4 regions of the Pantoea sp. X-Soil-YNGN-775 genome follow, and region 3 is predicted to be linked to each of the others. Evidence: predicted binding sites of a transcription regulator. Region 3 holds the regulator's gene; each other region holds the start of a gene.

Evidence for each region. Region 3 encodes LexA, which represses DNA repair genes until DNA is damaged. Its sites were predicted from a motif close to TNCTGTATGTACATACAGNA; they were not measured.
Region 1: a site for LexA is predicted at 3,651-3,670, ahead of mutH (DNA mismatch repair endonuclease MutH). Genes of this name have one in related genera too.
Region 2: a site for LexA is predicted at 2,931-2,950, ahead of uvrB (excinuclease ABC subunit UvrB). Genes of this name have one in related genera too.
Region 4: a site for LexA is predicted at 2,577-2,596, ahead of umuD (translesion error-prone DNA polymerase V autoproteolytic subunit). Genes of this name have one in related genera too.

Annotation. Positions count from the first base shown of each region.
Region 1 covers NZ_AP035945.1:3,303,561-3,308,793, forward strand. Annotated here, with positions in the region: gene lgt (prolipoprotein diacylglyceryl transferase) at 1-167, opposite strand, end outside; gene ptsP (phosphoenolpyruvate--protein phosphotransferase) at 431-2,677, opposite strand; gene rppH (RNA pyrophosphohydrolase) at 2,690-3,217, opposite strand; gene mutH (DNA mismatch repair endonuclease MutH) at 3,902-4,579, shown strand; gene AC6I8I_RS15360 (TerC family protein) at 4,679-5,233, shown strand, end outside.
Region 2 covers NZ_AP035945.1:1,241,196-1,246,428, forward strand. Annotated here, with positions in the region: gene bioC (malonyl-ACP O-methyltransferase BioC) at 1-739, shown strand, start outside; gene bioD (dethiobiotin synthase) at 736-1,407, shown strand; gene AC6I8I_RS05825 (ABC transporter ATP-binding protein) at 1,412-2,134, opposite strand; gene uvrB (excinuclease ABC subunit UvrB) at 3,027-5,048, shown strand; gene AC6I8I_RS05835 (gluconeogenesis factor YvcK family protein) at 5,050-5,233, opposite strand, start outside.
Region 3 covers NZ_AP035945.1:288,131-293,363, reverse strand. Annotated here, with positions in the region: gene zur (zinc uptake transcriptional repressor Zur) at 1-100, shown strand, start outside; gene AC6I8I_RS01295 (CsbD family protein) at 173-385, opposite strand; gene dinF (MATE family efflux transporter DinF) at 557-1,879, opposite strand; gene lexA (transcriptional repressor LexA) at 1,984-2,598, opposite strand; gene AC6I8I_RS01280 (diacylglycerol kinase) at 2,704-3,072, opposite strand; gene plsB (glycerol-3-phosphate 1-O-acyltransferase PlsB) at 3,202-5,233, shown strand, end outside.
Region 4 covers NZ_AP035945.1:1,841,592-1,846,824, reverse strand. Annotated here, with positions in the region: gene AC6I8I_RS08705 (TetR/AcrR family transcriptional regulator) at 1-141, opposite strand, end outside; gene AC6I8I_RS08700 (hypothetical protein) at 435-713, opposite strand; gene umuC (translesion error-prone DNA polymerase V subunit UmuC) at 866-2,134, opposite strand; gene umuD (translesion error-prone DNA polymerase V autoproteolytic subunit) at 2,137-2,556, opposite strand; gene AC6I8I_RS08685 (hypothetical protein) at 2,893-3,144, shown strand; gene AC6I8I_RS08680 (hypothetical protein) at 3,237-3,461, opposite strand; gene AC6I8I_RS08675 (hypothetical protein) at 3,547-3,711, shown strand; gene AC6I8I_RS08670 (biofilm development regulator YmgB/AriR family protein) at 4,002-4,259, shown strand; gene AC6I8I_RS08665 (manganese catalase family protein) at 4,548-5,233, shown strand, end outside.

The DNA.
Region 1 (5,233 bases), 1.2 Mb from region 3:
TCCTCTTTTTTCCAGCCGCTGCCGGGCTTATTGGCACGGCGCACCGCCAGCCACATGGCGAAAACGAAACCTACCAGATACATCAGACCGTACCAGTGCAGCGAAACCGGCCCGATTGAGAAGATCACCGGATCGAACTGCGGAAATGCAATATAGCCGTTATTCATCATTCACCGTCTATTTTTCAGCCCTGAAAAGGGGCGTTGTCAGGCACATAAATTAAGGCTGCGCATCATAGCACAGCCGGTTTTGTGAATTGTCCCGCAAATGTAAACGCGGATAACGCCCAGAGTCTGACCCTTCAGGCGTATATTGTTGCAGCCAGTCTGGTCACGGACAGCGCGCAACAACCGGAGCGTACACGCGGTACGTGAGGATTGTGAGCACTGCCCAGGAGCAGAATGGCAAATAAAATAGCCTGAAGTGGCGCTTAGCGACCGCCGCGGATTAATCCGCCCAGTCCACGACGCTCCATAAAGGTCGAAACCAGATGACGCACCTCGGTGGCGGTATGCGCATTCATTCCCTGCTCACTCAACTTTTGCGCTTCTTCATGATCCAGATGGCGCAGCAGGTATTTTACCCGCGGCACGTTTTTACCGTTCATGCTGAGATGGTGATAACCCATGCCCACCAGCAGCGCGACGCACATCGGATCGCCCGCCATTTCACCACACAGGCACAGTTCCAGATTGGCCAGACGGGCTTCATACGCAATGGCGTGCAGCGCGCGCAGCATCGCCGGGTGCAGCGAGTCGTAAAGATTGGCCACGCGGGTGTTATTGCGGTCCACCGCCAGCAGATATTGGGTCAGATCGTTGGTGCCGACTGAAACAAAATCTACGCGCGACGCCAGATGCGGGATCATAAACAGCATCGACGGCACTTCGATCATGATGCCAATGCGCGGCGCGGGGATGGCATAGCCCAGCATCTCTTCTACTTCACGACCGGCGCGGTCGATCAGCCGTTTCGCTTCGTCGATTTCATCAATATGACTGATCATCGGCAGCAGAATACTGAGATTGCCGGATGCCGCATTCGCCCGCAGCATCGCCCGGACCTGCACCAGAAAAATTTCCGGCTGGTCAAGCGTCAGGCGGATGCCGCGCCAGCCCAGACAGGGATTTTCTTCACTGATCGGCATGTAGGGCAGCTGTTTATCTGCACCGACATCGAGGGTGCGCAGCGTGACGGGCTTGTTGTGAAACAGCTGCAACATGCCCTGATACTGCGCCACCTGCTCCTCTTCTGACGGGAAGCCATTCTGCAGCATGAAGGGAATTTCGGTACGATAAAGACCGATGCCGTCAACCCAACTGCCCAGCGCCTGTTCATGCTCCGGACTTAAACCAGCATTGAGCATCACCTGTATGCGCTCGCCGCTTTTCAGCTCACCTGGTTGATCGACTACTCCTTCCGCCATCTTGCTCAGCGCATTTTCTTCGCTGATCAGACGCTGATACTCCTGCACCAGCACCGGTTCGGGGTCGATTAACAGCTCGCCACGGTAACCATCGACGATCAGCAACCGTTTATTCAGCTGATGCGGCAGAATATCGGCGCCCATCACCGTCGGGATACCCATAGCGCGCGTCAGGATCGCCGCGTGAGAGTTGGCCGCGCCGTCGCGCACCACTACCCCAGCCAGCCGTTCGTGCGGCAGTTCAGCCAGCGAGGTGGCGGTCAGCTCATCGGCCACCAGCACGAAGCGCTCCGGCCAGGCATTGGTGCCCACCAGCGAATCATCAAGGTGAAATAGCAGCCGCTGACCGAGCACCCGCAGATCGCCTGCGCGTTCGCGCAGATAGCTGTCGGTCAGCCGGGCGAACTGTTCGGCAAACTTCTCGATTACCTGTTTAACCGCCCACTCCGCCACCGATCCGCGTTCGATCTCATCGAACAGATCTTTTTTCAGCCGGGCATCGGTTAACAGATGCGAGTAAAGGTCGAAGATCGCCGCGCTCTCTTTCTGCACGCTGGCGCTAAATCGTTTACTGAAGCGGCGGAACTCACTGGCGGCCTCGCTCATGGCGAGCGACAGGCGTTCACGTTCGCGCTGAACGTCCAGCGTGGACGCGGCGGAAACCTGATCGAGCAGCGGCTGCGTCTCATCGACCCAGCCCGGTGCCACCGCCACACCGGGTGCTGCCGCAATCGCGCGCACCCGGGTCTGGCGGAACTGGCCAAACAGCTGGCCCATCTGCGATTGCGACAGCAGCGCCGCCATCTGTGTGGCCAGCGTCACCAGAAACGATTCTTCACTCTCGTCGAACTGGCGATGTTCACGCTGCTGGACCACCAGCACGCCAAGCAACTGGCGACGGCTGATAACAGGCACGCCGAGGAAGGAGCGATAGCGCTCCTCTTTAACTGCGGGGATATATTTAAAGCTGGGGTGACTCTGCGCGTCAGCAAGGTTGATCGGCTCGGCCAGACGGCCGACTAACCCGACAATGCCTTCGTCAAACGCCAGCGTCACGGTGCGGCCGCGCGGCTTTTTCAGTCCGCGCGTCGCCATCAGGTAATAGCAGCGACGATCGTGATCGGCGAGGTAAACGGAACAGACTTCCGTTTCCATCGCCAGACAGATCTCATTGACCAGAATGTCGAGTGCTTCATTCAGACGCGGCGCACTCGCCACTTTTTCTACAATTTCGCGCAACTGAGTGAGCATAAAGGGCGTGGCCTATCCTCTCTTACGTCGATGGGCAGGATTGTTTCGCTGCCCCGCACTCTCCTGCATAGACATCACCACGCCAGCGAATTCCTTCATTACCCGACGATAGACGTCGCGCTTGAAGGAGACAACCTGACGCACCGGATACCAGAAGCTCACCCAGCGCCAGCCGTCGAACTCAGGCGTGCTGCTGTGCTGCACATTGATATCCGCGTCATTAGACATTAACTGCAGAAGAAACCACTTTTGTTTCTGGCCGATACATACCGGCTTTGTGTCCCAACGCACCAAACGTTTTGGCAACTTGTAGCGCAACCAGTTACGGGTAGATGCAAGTATTCGAACATCTTTACGGTGTAACCCTACTTCTTCGAACAGTTCGCGATACATCGCCTGTTCAGCGGTTTCACCGGGATTGATGCCTCCCTGAGGAAATTGCCAGGAGTGCTGTCCAAAGCGCCTGGCCCATAACACTTGTCCCTGCCTGTTACAAATTACGATACCAACATTCGGGCGGTAGCCATCATCATCGATCACCGGACTACCTCAAAGCTAAATTTGAATAGCCTGATTGTTTCACACTCCTTACAGGCGGTAAACCACTGGATTCACGGGGTGTTAAGCGCAAAACTTCGGGATAACTCACAGAGAAGCCGCTAGTTATAAACAATCGCAGCCAGAAAAGTCGATCTTATTCACCTTTTCTGTGGATAGCTTTGTGCAGAACGCGGGAGTTAACTGAATAACCTTGCGGGATGCGTCTGTAATACCAAAAAAGGAAAATTTATTATCATCATGATTATTATAATGAAAACAAGCTAACTGATAAATCCCGGCTCGGCTAATCGACCGATAAAACTGTTCCCCCCTTACAGTTGAGCGAATTTTAACCAGCCAGCATCTTATCCACAACGAATCGCTCAGCCTTAGGCCAGAGCGGGCAAATTATGCCCAAAAGTGCGAAAGTCAAGGCTGTAAATGGAACCAGTACCGCACAGTCAGGCCGGTTATCCCATTTTTCTGTGGATAACCCGGTATGAGATCCTGTTCATTGTTGCGAGTAAGTTGGGATAACCTGAAGCGTCCCATAATATTGCCAGGGTCAATCAGTAAAAAAAGCACGATCTATCATGTTATTATCCCCGCTCAGCACGGTAAATATTTCGGGTAAACCCACTGTGCAACATCCTGTACATTTTTTGAGCACTGCGAGTCATTAATATGAACTACCTGCCAGCACCGCCTGAAGATGAAGCCACCCTGCTGGCCAGGGCGCAGGATTTAGCCGGGTTAACGCTGGAAACGCTGGCCGAACGGGCGGGCCTGACGATGCCTGCCGATCTGAAACGCGATAAAGGCTGGGTCGGTATGCTGCTGGAATTGCATCTCGGGGCCAGCGCCGGCAGCAAAGCCGAACAGGACTTCGCCCATCTCGGCATTGAACTGAAAACCATTCCGATTGATGCCAGTGGCAAACCGCTGGAAACCACCTTTGTCTGCGTCGCCCCGCTCACCGGCAACAGTGGCGTCACCTGGCAGAACAGCCACGTGCGACACAAACTGTCGCGGGTGTTGTGGATCCCGGTTGAAGGCCAGCGGGATATTCCGCTGCGGCAGCGCCGGGTCGGCGCGCCGTTACTCTGGAGCCCCGACGCGGAAGAAGATGAGATGTTACGGCAGGACTGGGAGGAGCTGATGGATATGATCGTGCTGGGCAGGGTTGAGCAGATCACGGCACGGCACGGTGCCTGGCTGCAAATCCGTCCCAAAGCAGCCAACAGTAAAGCCCTGACCGAAGGAATTGGCGATCGCGGCCAACCGATCCTAACCTTACCGCGCGGTTTCTACCTGAAAAAAAGTTTTACCGGACCGCTGCTGGCGCGCCACTTCCTGCTTTAACAATGACATTCTGATCTGATGTGGCGCAATTTTGTGGGAGAGAAGCAAATTCAATGCGTATAATCCCCGTTTAATTTTCGTTTAGGATTGAATGTAGGTATGTTTGAGTGGATTGCCGATCCCAACGCCTGGCTGGCACTGGGAACCCTGACCATCCTTGAGGTGGTACTGGGTATTGATAACATTATTTTCCTGTCGTTAGTGGTCGCTAAACTGCCAAAGCATCAACAAGCCAGCGCGCGCCGTATCGGTTTGTTGGGCGCAATGTTAATGCGTCTGGCCCTGCTGGCCTCTATCGCCTGGGTCGCCCGGTTGACGAATCCGCTGTTTACCCTGATGGACCATGCGTTCTCTGCCCGCGATCTGATCCTGCTGTCTGGTGGTCTGTTCCTGCTGTGGAAATCGAGCATGGAGATCCACGAAACCATCGAAGGTAACGAAGCGGAACAAAAATCTAACGTCCATTCGTTCCTCGGTGCGATCGTGCAGATCATGCTGCTGGATATTATTTTCAGTCTGGATTCGGTGATTACCGCCATCGGCCTCTCCGATCATCTGTTTATCATGATGGCGGCCGTGGTGATCGCGGTGCTGATGATGATGTTCGCTGCCCGCAGCATTGGTGAGTTCGTTGAGCGCCATCCGTCGGTTAAA
Region 2 (5,233 bases), 950 kb from region 3:
TAAACGCGCCGTGGCGCGGGCCTTTGGCCGGGCGGCCGGGCACTACGATGCGCATGCTGCCCTGCAGCGGCTGAGCGGTGACGCGCTGCTGGCCCGCGCCCCCGCGCGCAGTGGTCCGCAGCTGCTCGATGCCGGTTGCGGCACCGGCTGGTACAGCAAGCAATGGCGGGCGCGTGGTAAGCAGGTGACGGCACTGGATCTTTCACCGCAGATGCTGCAACAGGCGCGCGCCAATGATGCGGCGCAGCACTACCTCGCCGGGGATATCGATGCTCTGCCACTGACGGATGCCGGTTTTGATCTGGTATGGAGCAACCTGGCGGTGCAGTGGAGTGACGATCTGTCACAGGCGCTGAGCCAGTTCCGGCGGGTGCTGCGGCCCGACGGCGCGCTGCTGTTCTCGACCCTGAGCGCCGGATCGTTGCAGGAGGTGCATCAGGCCTGGTCGCATCTTGATGAACATCTTCACGCCAACCGGTTTCTCAGCGAGCAGCAGATCGCGGCAGCCTGTGCGGCCCACCGGCTGAGCTGTGAGTCAGCGCTGATCACCCTGCATTTTCCCGATGCGCTCAGCGCTATGCGTTCGCTGAAGGGGATTGGTGCCACCCATCTGCATCAGGGACGTGACGGTCCGCTGCTGACCCGACAACGGCTGGCACAGCTGGAGGCGCACTGGCCGCGCGATCGGCACGGTTTCCGCCTCAGTTATCATTTAATCTATGGAGTAAGTTCATCATGAAGCGCTGGTTTATCACCGGCACCGACACCGAAGTCGGTAAAACGGTCGCCAGTGGCGCACTGTTACAGGCGGCCCGGGCCGCAGGTTATCGCTGCGCCGGCTACAAGCCTGTCGCCTCCGGCTGTGAAATGACGCCGCAGGGGCTGCGCAACAGTGACGCGCTGGCGCTGCAGCGTTACAGCAGCGTGCCGTTAGACTATCAGCAGGTTAATCCGCTGGCGTTCCTTGAACCCACGTCACCGCACATCGTCAGTGCCGAAGAGGGCCGGCCGATCACCCATCAGGCGCTGTCGGCCGGACTGGCGGCGCTGGAACCGCTGGCTGACTGGATTCTGATCGAAGGGGCGGGCGGCTGGTACACCCCGTTATCCGCCACGCACACTTATGCCGACTGGGTCAGCACTGAACAGCTGCCGATTATTTTGGTGGTTGGCGTTAAACTGGGCTGCATCAATCACGCCATGCTGACCGCAGATGCGGTGCGGGCGCGGGGGTTGCGGCTGGCTGGCTGGATCGCCAACACCGTGGTGCCGCCCGGTCACCGTTATCAGGAATATCTCACCAGCCTGCAGCAGCGACTGCCCGCGCCCTGTCTCGGCACCATTCCGTATCTGACCGGGGCAGCGCAACTGGACCGCTGTGGCCAGTATCTGACCTTACCTGACTAAAGTCTCAGGCCACCGTCAGCCATTTGTTGACGGTGTGATCATCCAGCTGCGCCATTTTGCCCTGCGCCACGTTACGCCCGCGATGCAACAGCAGAAAATAGTCCGCCACGCGGCGTATCAGCGACAGTCGCTGCTCCAGCAGCAGGATGGTCAGGCCGTAGTCGAGATTCAGGCGGCGAATCAGATTCCCCATCTCCTCCTCCAGCCACGGTGACATCCCGTCGGTCGGCTCATCCAGAATCAGCAGCTTAGGCTGCAACACCAGCGCCCGCGCCAGGGCCAGCTGCTGCTGTTGATCGATCGGCAGATCGCCGCTGCGCTGCTGCCGCAGCGAATAGAGCGCCGGAAACAGGTCAAACACCATTTCGGGGATGGCGCGATGGCGGTCAGCCTGATTTGCCCCGGCCAGCAGGGCGATCAGCAAATTATCTTCCACGCTCATCTGGGTAAAAATATGGCGACCCTGCGGCACATAGCCAATCCCCATCTGCGCCCGCTGCTCCGCCGGTTGCAGCAGCAGGTCGGCGGGCGGTGAGCCATCCTCTTTCCAGGAGATCGATCCACTGTTGATCGGCAGCCTGCCCATGATGCAGTTCACCAGGGTGGTTTTCCCCATCCCGGGCCGGCCGAGAACGCCGGTGCAGGTGCCAGGCGACAGATCGAGATCGACATCCCACAGAATATGATTTTGACCGTAAAATTGATTTACCGAACGTAAACTCAGCATCTGACACTCTCCTTCCCGATCATTAGCCTGAATGCTTCCGCTCTGTGTCGTCTGGCAAACAAGTTATCAGCAAGGGCATGCTCCCCTTGCAGTACAGTGCGCTTGTGGCGCGATGACGCCACCCATTCTTGCAATTCCCAGGCCAGATCCCACCGCAGACTTTTTTCAGCCAGTAGCGCGGTGCGGCGGCGCTAAAAGATGAGCAGTGCTTATCAATTTCAACCGGTGATAACATTGCTGCACTTTTGTAGTGCCAGCGGGCGGTGTTTCTGGTGCAGAGGGACGATGACGAGGCAGCGATTCTGATTAAGAATGGGCAGCTAATGCAGCGGATTAGCGGGCGGAGTAAAGAAACTGGTAAAAAAAGCAGAACAATAGTGCAGCGACAGCGGCTAAATTTAGCGGAAAAAAAATTATTTTTAGCGAACCCGAGCGGCAGGGAAAAATTATACACAGCCGATGGCGGCGGGGCTGCCATCACTTATCCACCATTCCTGTGGATAACCTTGTGCATTAGGTAATGAAAACAGGTTGGAAGCGAGGAAATACGCGGCCTGGTTACATAATGTCGAGATTCTGGGCTTTTAGACATAAGTCAGTAAATTCAACTGCTTATTAAAAAACAAGCCTGCGAATTATCTGTCAGTTCATCGAACTGTAATTTTGTGACGGTCTATTGACAAATGTTAAATCCGATCCCCGCCTGGGGATAACCTTGCGCAACGGCCTGTGCGATGAAGCAAGCGGCAATCGACGGTGAAAAAGTATCCCGACAGTGACGATCACTCTGCCTTAATACTGTTTTTATATCCAGTATTATTTTCTGGCAAAATCACCATAGCAGAGTAAAATAGTGGGCTGCCCGCCGACTTCTTCAGCAGGAACTGCATTCATGAGTAAAGCCTTTAAATTGAATTCCGCTTTCAAACCTTCTGGCGATCAGCCAGAGGCGATTCGTCGTCTGAAAGAGGGGCTGGAAGATGGACTGGCCCACCAGACCTTATTAGGCGTAACCGGCTCGGGGAAAACCTTCACCGTCGCCAACGTGATTGCCGATCTCAACCGTCCAACCATGGTTTTAGCGCCCAACAAAACGCTGGCGGCGCAGTTGTACGGTGAAATGAAGGAGTTTTTCCCGGATAACGCAGTCGAATTTTTCGTCTCTTACTACGACTACTACCAGCCGGAAGCCTATGTGCCGAGTTCCGACACCTTTATCGAAAAGGATGCCTCGGTTAACGAACACATTGAGCAGATGCGTCTGTCGGCGACCAAAGCGCTGCTGGAGCGGCGCGATGTGATTGTGGTCGCCTCGGTTTCGGCGATCTACGGTCTGGGCGATCCCGATCTCTACCTGAAAATGATGCTGCACCTGACCCGCGGCATGATTATCGACCAGCGCAGCATTCTGCGCCGACTGTCGGAGCTGCAGTACACCCGCAACGATCAGGCGTTCCAGCGCGGTACGTTCCGGGTGCGCGGCGAAGTGATCGACATCTTCCCGGCCGAATCGGACGATATCGCCCTGCGCGTTGAACTGTTCGACGAAGAAGTAGAGCGCCTGTCGCTGTTTGACCCACTCACCGGCCAGATTGACTCGGTGGTGCCGCGCTTTACCATCTACCCGAAAACGCACTACGTGACGCCGCGTGAGCGCATTCTGCAGGCGATGGAAGATATCAAACTGGAACTGGCGGATCGCCGTCGGGTGCTGCTGGAGAACAATAAACTGCTGGAAGAGCAGCGTATTACCCAGCGTACCCAGTTTGACCTGGAGATGATGGGCGAGCTGGGCTACTGCTCCGGCATCGAAAACTATTCGCGCTATCTTTCCGGGCGCGGACCAGGCGAAGCGCCACCAACGCTGTTTGACTATCTGCCAGCCGATGGCCTGCTGGTGGTCGACGAATCGCACGTCACCATCCCGCAGATTGGCGGCATGTATAAAGGCGACCGGGCGCGTAAAGAGACGCTGGTGGAGTACGGTTTCCGTTTGCCGTCGGCGCTGGATAACCGTCCGATGAAGTTTGAAGAGTTTGAAGCACTGGCACCCCAGACTATCTACGTGTCGGCCACGCCGGGTAAATATGAGCTGGAAAAATCGGGCAGCGAAGTGATCGACCAGGTGGTGCGTCCTACCGGGCTGCTCGACCCGATTCTCGAAGTGCGTCCGGTGGCGACCCAGGTGGACGATCTGCTGTCGGAGATCCGTCAGCGGGTGGCGATCAACGAACGTGTGCTGGTGACGGTGCTGACCAAGCGTATGGCGGAAGATCTGACCGAATATCTGGAAGAGCACGGTGAGAAAGTGCGTTACCTGCACTCCGATATTGATACCGTTGAACGCATGGAAATTATCCGCGATTTACGTCTGGGTGAGTTTGATGTGCTGGTGGGCATTAACTTACTGCGTGAGGGGCTGGATATGCCGGAAGTGTCGCTGGTGGCGATTCTGGACGCGGATAAAGAGGGCTTCCTGCGCTCCGAACGCTCACTGATTCAGACCATCGGTCGTGCGGCGCGTAATATCAACGGCAAGGCGATTCTCTACGGCGATAAAATTACCCCGTCAATGGCGCGGGCGATTGAAGAGACCGAACGCCGCCGCGAGAAGCAGCAGCAGTACAATGAAGAGAACGGCATTGTGCCGCAGGGCCTGAATAAGAAAATTACCGATATTCTGGAACTGGGCAACAACGTGGTGAAAACCCGGGGCAAAGCCAAACCCGCCCGTCGCGGTGCGGCCGAGGCCGAAGCGGATTACCTGGCGCTGTCGCCGCAGGCCCTGCAGAAAAAGATCCACGAGCTGGAAGGGCAGATGCAGCAACATGCGCAGAACCTGGAGTTCGAACAGGCGGCCAGCGTGCGCGATCAGCTGCATGAGCTGCGCACGCTGTTTATTGCCACCTCATAACTCAGCTAAAGCCCTGAATGGCGTGTTCCAGCGCCACCCGCAGCAGCTGGCGGTCGTGACGATATTTGATATCGGCGGCCTCCAGCGGCTCGCGGACGATCAGCCGGTTATCCACCTGACTGATGTCGGCGGAGGGACTGACCACAATCGCGTCAATTACCCGTTTGCCAATGTAGCGCTCCATC
Region 3 (5,233 bases):
ATTATGTGAGAATTGTGTCGAAGTCGAAGCCTGCACCCATCATGAAAGTTGTCAGCACGATCATCAAAGTGAAGGTAAAAAGCGGGGAAAACGCGGGTAATGTGCACATCCTTGTGCGGGTGCCGGTATGAGCGTACCGGCGGGTAGGAGCTTTATCCGTAAATCTGTGTGATTACCAGCGGTAATCTTTGTTCTGACTTTCCCAGTCTGTTACTTCGCGCTCTGCATCTTCTTTGGCATAGCCGTAACGTTCCTGAATTTTTCCGACCAGCTGATCGCGTTTGCCTTCGATAACCTGCATATCATCGTCGGTCAGCTTGCCCCATTTCTCTTTCACTGTGCCTTTGAATTGCTTCCAGTTGCCGCTCGCTTGATCTTTATTCATGGCAGACCTCTATGTCATCCTTTGGTTACATCATTTATCTTGAAAGAAAACAAAATGACGATATAAAGCGCTGGTTCACTGCGCTGCTTACGGTTAATTGTAGTAGAAGATTTTAGGTTTGCCGAAACAATACAGAATAATCTGTAGCCTGAGCGCGTCAGAGGCTGGCTATCAGGCGTTAAACCAGCTGTTCTGCTGCCAGTGTTTACGCCAGATCAGCCACAGCGACAGACCACGCAGCGCCAGGAAAACGGTGACCGCCAGCCACAAGCCATGGTTGCCCAGCAGCGGGACGCTAAGCAGCGTCAGGAAGTAACCGAGTGCCGCCACCACCATGCTGTTACGCATCTCCCGGCCGCGGGTTGCACCGATGAACATGCCATCCAGCAGATAACACCAGACCCCCACCAGCGGCAGGATCACCTGCCATATCAGATAGCGATCGGCCGCCTGTTGCAGCTGTTCGATCGAGGTCAGCAGCGCCACGATGTGCGAACCGAAACACGCATAAATCAATGAGAACAGCAAGGCCACCACCAGCGCCTGTCGGCAGGCAGAGTGCCAGACGCGCAGCAGCCGGCTGCCATCCTTCGCACCATGCGCCTCACCGGCGAAGGCTTCAACCGCGTAGGCAAAACCATCCAGCGCATAGGCGGTAAAGGTGATAAACATCAGCAATACCGCGTTCACCGCCACCACCTGCGGACCGATGCGTGCGCCCAGCACCGTCAGCGAGGCAAAACAGAGCTGCAGCATTAACGAACGCAGCATAATGTCGCGATTAAGACGCAGCAGCCGCTTCATGTCACCGCGCCAGCTCTGCTTCAGCATTGCCGGGGTGATGCCACGCAGTTTCAATACCCGCCAGACCATCACCGCACCGACGGCCAGCGTTATATACTCTGCCAGTGCGGTCGCGGTTGCCGCGCCTGCCACACCCCAGTGCAGGCCCATCACCAGCCACAGATCGAGTACAATATTGACCAGATTGCCGATCACCAGCAGGATGACCGGCGCACGCGCGTACTGCACGCCCAGCAGCCAGCCAAGGATCACCAGATTTGCCAGAGTGGCGGGCGCACTTAACCAGCGGATCTGAATAAACAGTGCCGCCTGTTGCAAAACTTTGGGATCGCCGCCAATCAGATCGGCCGCCAGCGTAGTAATCGGCGAGCGCAGGCAGATGAACAGCACGCCAGCCAGCAGCGCAATAATTAAAGGCTGGGTCAGCGCACGTGTCAGTGCCAATTTATCGCCGGCACCAAAAGCCTGCGCCGTCAGGCCGGTGGTACTCATTCGAAGGAACAGCAGCAGCATGAAGAGGAAACTGGTGATTGTCGTACCGACCGCAACCCCGCCGAGGTAGACCGGGCTGTCGAGGTGACCAATGACAGCAGTATCGACCACCCCCAGTAAGGGAACGGTGATGTTAGAAAGGATCATCGGCAGCGCCAGCCGCCAGAGGTTTTTGTCGGTAGCCGTTAAAAAACGCATTCGCAGTTCCGTGCTCGGTGCCGCTGCAGAGAGGGGAGCAGCAGCGACAAAATTAGGGCAGACAGAATAGCATCAGATACTACGAATGCGTGGTTATGTCAGACTCAGAGCCATTCGCCGTTGCGAACCACGCCGACCGCCAGACCTTCGACCGTCAGCGACTGAGCGCGCGTATCGACGATAATTGGCTCAAAATCACTGTTTTCAGGCAGCAGATGCACAATAGCACCCTGCTTCTTCCAGCGTTTAACCGTTACTTCATCATCAATGCGGGCCACCACAACCTGGCCATTACGCACGTCCTGGGTTTTATGTACTGCGAGCAGGTCGCCATCCATAATCCCGATATCTTTCATCGACATTCCACTGACGCGCAGCAGAAAATCAGCAGAAGGTTTGAACAGGCCCGGATCAACTTTGTAATGGGTTTCGATGTGCTCCTGCGCCATGATCGGCTCACCGGCAGCAACCCGGCCAATCAACGGCAGACCTTCAGACGCATCTTCTTCCATCAACAGGCGAATACCGCGTGAGGCGCCAGAAACAATCTCAATCACCCCTTTACGTGCCAGTGCCTTAAGATGCTCTTCTGCCGCGTTCGGCGAGCGGAAACCCAGCTGCGCGGCAATTTCTGCACGCGTAGGCGGCATGCCCGTTTGAGTAATATGGTCGCGAATCAGGTCATAGACCTGCTGCTGCCTGCTGGTTAATGCTTTCATCCCGCCCCCTGGTTGTTTATACAGTCGCTGTGAGTATATACAGGTATTGGTGAAATGGAAACCGATTCTCAGGCAAAACGCGCCATCTGACGCGTTGTGGAAGGCTTATCGCAAATGCGACCAAAGCAGCGCGATCCAGACAAACAGTGCCAGTAAGATGCTGATCAGCACCGCCGCGGAGCCCATATCCTTGGCCCGTCCGGCCAAAGGGTGGCGCTCCTGACCGATACGATCCACTACCGCCTCAATGGCGCTGTTGAGGATTTCGACAATGACCACCAGCACCACAGCGCCGATCATCAGAATGCGGGAGACGATATCGACATCCAGCCAGCAGGCGACAATAATGGCGGCCAGCGCGGCCAGCGCCTCCTGGCGGAAAGCGGCTTCGTGTTGCCAGGCGGCGCGCAGGCCCTGCCATGAATAACCTGCGGCTTTCACTATTCTTACAAAACCGGTGGCATTATTTGCCATAGTAAGTGGAACCCTTTCATCGGATTGACGTCAATGTCTGGGCTGCGTGCAATTGGCACCACCACAGATCTTCGCTGCGCTTTCTGGTATGCTTGCGGCGCTTTGCTAACAAGAGGCTTCATGTTGTCTATGTCAGGTTGGCGTAAACTTTATTACAAATTACTGAATTTACCACTGTCGTTTTTGGTAAAGAGTAAGGCCATTCCGGCCGATCCCGTTTCTGAACATGGTCTGGACCCGACCCGGCCCATTATGTACGTTTTGCCTTACGATTCGAAGGCGGACTTACTGACTTTACGCGCGCAGTGCCTGCGGCATCATCTGCCCGACCCGCTTTCTCCGCTGGAGATTGATGGTTCGCTGCTGCCGCGCCACGTTTTTATCCACGATGGCCCGCGTGTGTTCCCCTATTTTGTCCCCAGCGTTGAATCGGTGAAAATCTTTCACGATTACCTGGACCTGCATCGCAATAATCCCAAGCTGGATATCCAGATGCTGCCGGTGACGGTGATGTTTGGCCGGGCGCCAGGCCGTGAGGTTCAGGGCGAAGATACGCCGCACCTGCGGGTGCTGAACGGTGTGCAGAAATTCTTTGCGGTAATCTGGCATGGACGCGACAGTTTTGTCCGTTTCTCGCCGACTGTTTCGCTGCGCCGTATGGCAACCGAACACGGCACCGACCAATCAATTGCCCAGAAACTGGCCCGGGTGGCGCGCATTCATTTCGCCCGTCAGCGGCTGGCAGCAGTTGGCCCACGCTTACCGGCACGTCAGGATCTGTTTAATCGTCTGCTGCAATCCAAAGCGATTGAAAAAGCGGTAGAAGACGAAGCGCGCAGCAAAAAAATCTCCCATGAAAAAGCGCAGCAAAATGCGGTTGAGATGATGGAAGAGATCGCGGCGAACTTCTCCTATGAGGCGATTCGCGTCACCGACCGCGTCATGGGCTGGCTCTGGAGCCGGCTCTATCAGGGCATCAACGTTAACGGCGGCGAAAAAGTTCGTCAGCTGGCGCAGGATGGCCATGAAATCGTCTATGTGCCTTGCCATCGCAGCCACATGGATTACCTGCTGCTCTCTTACGTGCTTTATCATCAGGGACTGGTGCCGCCGCACATTGCCGCCGGTATCAACCTCAACTTCTGGCCAGCCGGCCCGATTTTCCGTCGTCTGGGCGCATTCTTTATTCGTCGTACCTTCAAAGGCAACAAACTGTATGCCACGGTGTTCCGTGAGTATCTCGGTGAGCTGTTCACCCGCGGTTACTCGGTTGAATACTTTGTTGAAGGAGGACGGTCACGTACCGGTCGCCTGCTCGATCCGAAAACCGGCACCTTAGCCATGACCCTGCAGGCAATGCTGCGCGGCGGTAATCGCCCAATCACCCTGGTGCCGATTTACATCGGCTATGAGCACGTGATGGAAGTGGGTACCTACGCCAAAGAGCTACGCGGTGCGGCGAAAGAGAAAGAGGGTTTCATGCAGATGCTGCATGGCTTACGTAAGCTGCGCAACCTCGGCCAGGGCTACGTTAACTTTGGCGAACCGCTGCCGCTGGTTAACTATCTCAACAAGCGGGTGCCGGAATGGCGTGAGTCGATCGATCCTATCGAACCGCAGCGCCCGAGCTGGTTAACCCCTACCGTGAACGACATTGCGGCGAGCTTAATGGTACGTATCAATGAAGCGGGTGCGGCCAATGCCATGAACCTGTGCGTCACCGCGCTACTCGCCTCACGTCAGCGCTCACTAACCCGCGAACAGCTGATTGAGCAGCTTGAGTGCTATACCCAGCTGCTGCGTAACGTGCCTTATTCAGCCAACGCTACGGTGCCCGATCTCTCCGCAGAGGCGCTGCTGGATCATGCGATGGGCATGAATAAGTTTGAGAGCGAGAAAGACAGCATCGGCGACATCATCATCCTGCCGCGTGAGCAGGCGGTGCTGATGACCTACTACCGCAACAATATCCACCACATGCTGGTGATGCCGTCGCTGATTGCCGCCATTGTGCAGCAGCATCAGACCATGAGCGAAGCCGGGCTGTTGCGCCAGGTGAGTCTGATCTACCCGATGCTGAAGAGTGAACTGTTCCTGCGCTGGCAGACCGATGAGCTGCCGCAACTGCTGACCGAACTCTGTCAGGAGCTGGCGCGTCAGG
Region 4 (5,233 bases), 1.6 Mb from region 3:
CAGATAACGTTCAAACACCTGCAAAAACAGGGAGCGTTTATCTTTAAACGCCTTATAGATGCTGCCTGCAGAGAGCTTCATCGCCTCGCCCAGATCGCTCAGTGATGCCGCGTGATACCCTTTTTGCCGAAAAACAATCATGGCGCGGTCCAGAGCCTGTTCAATATCAAACTCTCTCGGGCGGCCCCGCTCTTTGTTTTTATGCACTGTGGCTATCGTGATCATCATTACCGGCCAGGGGGAAAGGTGCTCCCGTAAAAATCAACAGGGGATTGTAGCCCAGTCGCTGATAATAAGTATACCGCGCAGAGGATTTATCCTCGGGCCGGAGATCGGCTGGCCGAAAATTTAACCTGCTGAATGGTTAATGATACTACTCAATTTATGCTTTTTAGTGCCGATTTATTTTCTCGCTATCAGAACAATCCCGATGCTTATTGATTCGGCAGTAATGCCGACCCGGCTTGACGTTCGGCCTTTTGCTGGCGACGTTTCTCGCTATTTATTTTGATCAGCCACAGCATAAACTGTTTAATAAGCAGGCTGGCATGGTTTTCATTATCCGCATAACAGATAAATAGCTGGGATTTTATATTATTACTTTCATCGACTGCATAAATTTCATATTCATCTTCGCGACGGTTTTTTACCATCGCGGTGAAATTTATGGCAGGCCATTGATTAATTCTGGTTTCAAATTGTCTAAAGTTCATCACATTCACCTAAATATTTTATCAATATACCCAAACAGCTAACAACTGGTCGGGCCAGGTAAAGGATAACGGCCAAATAATTTCAGTTCGTGATAAAAAAAGCTTTTAACCAGAAATCATCATGCGACAACGCAAGTAAAAATAGCAGGCTCTTACTTCACTTTCGCGACCGGTAAATCGGTCAGACGGGTAGTATAGGCGGGCGACAGCATATCGCGCTTCATCGCCCACTCTTTGTGAATGCCCTGACCGGCAAACCACAGCTTTCCACCGCCGCTCTGGTTGATGCGGTCAACCAGCTGCATCAGTACCTCGCTGTCAGCTCGCGGTGGCACCTCATCGAACAGATTAAGCTGGGCAACGCCCTGACTGAAAAAATCACCCAGCAGGATACCGGCTTTCATATAGCGGTGGCCCTCTACCCAGATATTATCCAGGCACGCCATGGCGACGCGGATAATGTCACGCGTGTCGTGAGTCGGCGTCAGCAGCTGACCGGTGGACTGATTGCCATAGAACGTTTCGTTGGCCGCATGCGGACTGGTACGCACAAATACGCCAACCTGACGGCAATACTGCTTTTCCCGCCGCAGTTTTTCTGCCGCCCGTTCAGCGTAGGCGCAGATGGCTTGTCGCATCTGCTGGTAATCTGAAATGCGGCTGCCAAACGATCGCGAACACATGATCTGCTGCTTCACCGGGGCGAACTCTTCCAGTTCCAGACAGGGCTCGCCGCGCAGTTCCCTGACCGTGCGCTCCAGCACCACATTAAAATGTTTACGAATGGACGGGGGGCTTTGGGCGGCCAGATCCTGTGCCGTCTCGATCCCCATTGCATTCAGCCGTTTCGCGATGCGGCGGCCCACGCCCCAGACGTCGGCGACATCAATTAACGCCAGCAGCTTTTTCTGCCGCTCAGGGTCCGACAGGTCGACGATACCGCCGGTTTTGCTCCACTTCTTGGCGGCAAAATTAGCCAGCTTCGCCAGCGTTTTAGTCTGGGCGATGCCGACGCCGACGGTCAGATGCGTCTCTTTCAACACCCGATCCCGGACCTGGCGGCCAAAGGTTTCCAGCACCGTACAGTTACGCACGCCGGTCAGATCCAGAAACGCTTCATCGATCGAATAGATCTCAACCGAAGGGGCCATCTCTTCCAGGATGGTCATCACCCGATGGCTCATATCGGCGTAAAGCGCATAGTTCGAGCTGAAGACCTGCACCCCATGGCGCGTCAGCTCCTCACGCATTTTAAAATAGGGTGCGCCCATTTTGATGCCCACCCGTTTCGCCTCAGCGCTGCGGGCAATGACACAGCCGTCATTATTCGACAGCACCACCACCGGCTTGCCGCGCAGATCGGGTCGGAACACCGTTTCACACGAGGCATAAAAACTGTTCACGTCGACCAGCGCGAACATGATTAATGAGTCGATTTAATGACGAAGGTCACCACACCAAACACCTCAAGCGCATCTTCCGTTTTAATGGCGATTGGCCTGAACTGGGTATTCATCGGCATCAGTTGCAGGCAGGGATGGAGCTGGAGGCGTTTGACCGTGAATTCACCGTCAACGGCGGCGACCACAATATCGCCATGGGCGGCGGTCAGCGAACTGTCGACCACCAGCATGTCACCGTCGTTAATACCCGCGTCGATCATCGATTCGCCGCTCACCCGGACGAAATAGGTGGCGCTGGGCCGCTGAACCATCAGCGCGTTCAAATCAATTCTTTGTTCGACATAGTCCTGCGCCGGAGAGGGAAATCCGCAGGGTACCCGTTCGATGTACAACGGCAACGGCATAACGGCGCGCAGGTCCGCAGGTTTGATGAATTCCATAATGACACTCCTTTTCAGATAACTGTATATAAACACAGTAATATCGAATTACCCTTTTAATCAAGCGCAACGGAAAAGGTTTAAGCGAAGGGGTTGATGACAATGCACTTTTTTTTGTGGCGTTTTTTTGCGCTGGCGTAATATTCAGCAGAAAGTGATCACTATCACTGCACTACCTGACTGACGCGGAGTGTTGATCGGAAGTGCCGGAATAACCTCGCCGGCTACTGTATTATTCTGACTTAAGGAAAATCTGACAAAGTCTGTTGGCGACCTGCGTTGTTTGAATATCCGGCGCGGCATGGTTATTCTGCGGTGTTTAATCATGGAGGTGTTATGTCAGACGATGCGCGAATCAAACATCTTGAAGAGGAAGTCCGTCAGCTAAAAGTAGAGACCACGGTATTAAAAGAGATCCTCGGTCAGCAAATTGCGCTGAATAATCTCAACTACAAAGGTAAGTTTGATGATGTGCTGGCGGCGCTGGCGAAAGAATATGCCGGACGCGGTCTGGATGAAGGCAATAACCGGGCAATTCATGACACATTGCGGCAGTACATTAAATATGAGCCGCCGTCAGTAGAATAAGCGCTACACCCGGCAGCCGATACGTTGCCGGGCCTCAGCGGCGATCCGGTGCTGGCACCCGGCCCGACGCCACACCGCATCAGGTGCCAGATTTACACCTCGCTATCGCTTTCCAGCGCATCCTGAATCGCATCCGCCAGATTAGCAATTTCATTGGCTACCGCCTGCAGATCCCACGCCGTTTTGGAACCGGTCGCCGAGGTTGACGCACTGACTGACTCTTTAGCTACCGCCAGCGCAGCTGCCACTGCCACCGTGCGCTTGTGTTGTTCCTGCGTGATGCCAGCAGGCGGAAGCGCGAAATAGTCGTTAATCATGATCATCTCCTTCTGATAAGTAAGCGCTAAACCTTAGCCTTCTGCGCCGCAGGTGTGAAGTGAATTGTGCTGGCTTCACGGTCAGATGAATAAGATTGCAACCGGTGCGTCGTCTGTTGGTGTCTCGCCACGCCGTTTTACTGCCCAAACCTGTACAGGTTTTCGTAAAAAATCACCTGATCGGACAGCGTTTAGCGGAGATATCGTTTCAGCGGATTTGATGGATAAAGAGCCTGAAACGCAAACATAAATATTTAACTTTCTGTATTTAATGAGATTTTATAAGAAAAAAACCTTAAATTTTTTAAACATGCAAATATAATACACCACCGACCAGTAAAATTTTATCGAATTTCGTTGTACAAGTTTGTCGTTTTTGTATAACTTTGCGCCGTGATGTTAAGTCACTTGTAACGAAAGGTGCCTTGCACCGCATCTGAAGGTGTCGTGGATTTCCACCTTCAGATGCTCTTTTTTTGCGTCGTCCCCTGACCGGACCTGAAATGGCGCATTTACCCCCCCTTTTTGATGAGGCCTGATATGCAAACGACAATCAATACAGAGTCTCAGATTTCTGAATACTTCATGAACTCTGGCACTCCGGTTACCAGCGAGAAAGAAGTTATTGCAGCCGTCCATGCTGAACTCGCGCATTACAAAACCCACGTTTCCGACAAAGACCTCGTTCTGGGTCTGATTCACCGCCTGGAGAGCGAGCGTGACGTGGTTAAACAGGATATTTATCGTCAGGCACTGGAACACGTTCTGCAAAATGCGTCGTCGACCAGTAACAGCTGACATCCTGTGTCTGTTGTGAGGGATCACTGATTAGCACGGATGCTTTTCTTTCCGAAAATTTGCCCCGCCTGCGGGGCTTTTTTACGCCCTTTTTCCCGGTGTTCAGCGTCGTCATTCTGCTGTAATCAGCCCTCATCGGCGGGCCAGCCGCTTATCCATTTTTCGCGTTTTTTTGCCGCTTATCGCCCCTTACTTGCCAGCTAATTGCTCTCGTTACGCTTTCTTTTTTCGCTATCCCTGTCCAGGCTTTTTCCTGCATCGAGTGCAAACACTGACGAGGAAAAAATCATGTTTCATCATTCATCAAAACTCCAGTTCCCGGTTCGCGTCGAGAAACCAGATCCAGAATTCGCCATGCTGTTACAGCAAGCCATTGGTGGCGTAGAGGGTGAAATCCGTGTGGCGATGCAATACTTTTTCCAGGCAATGGGCGCGCGTGGCGATGCCCGGATTCGGGATCTGCTGATCTCCACCGCAACCGAAGAACTCAGCCATATCGAAATGCTGGGCTATGCAGTGGCACTCAACCTTGAGGGCGCACCGCTCTCCTATCAGGAAGCTTCAGCCAAAGATCCGGTGGTTAACGCCATTCTGGGCGGTATGAACCCGCGCCATATTCTCTCATCCGGGCTGTCAGCGATGCCGGTGAACGCCAACGGTATGCCGTTCGACATGAGCCATATCTATGCTTCCGGCAACGTGGCGGCCGATATGCTGGCTAACGTCACGGCTGAAGCCACCGGCCGCGTGCTGGCGACCCGGCTGTACAATATGACGGAAGATAAAGGGATGAAGGACTTCCTGTCGTTCCTTATCGCCCGTGACACCATGCATCAGCAGCAGTGGCTGGCGGTGATTGAAGAGATGGGCGGCCTGAATGCTTCGCTGCCGATTCCGAACAGCTTCCCGCAGGAGCATGAAGCGCAGGAGCACTCTTACTACTGCCTGAACACCTCGCTGGATAAACCGCTGCC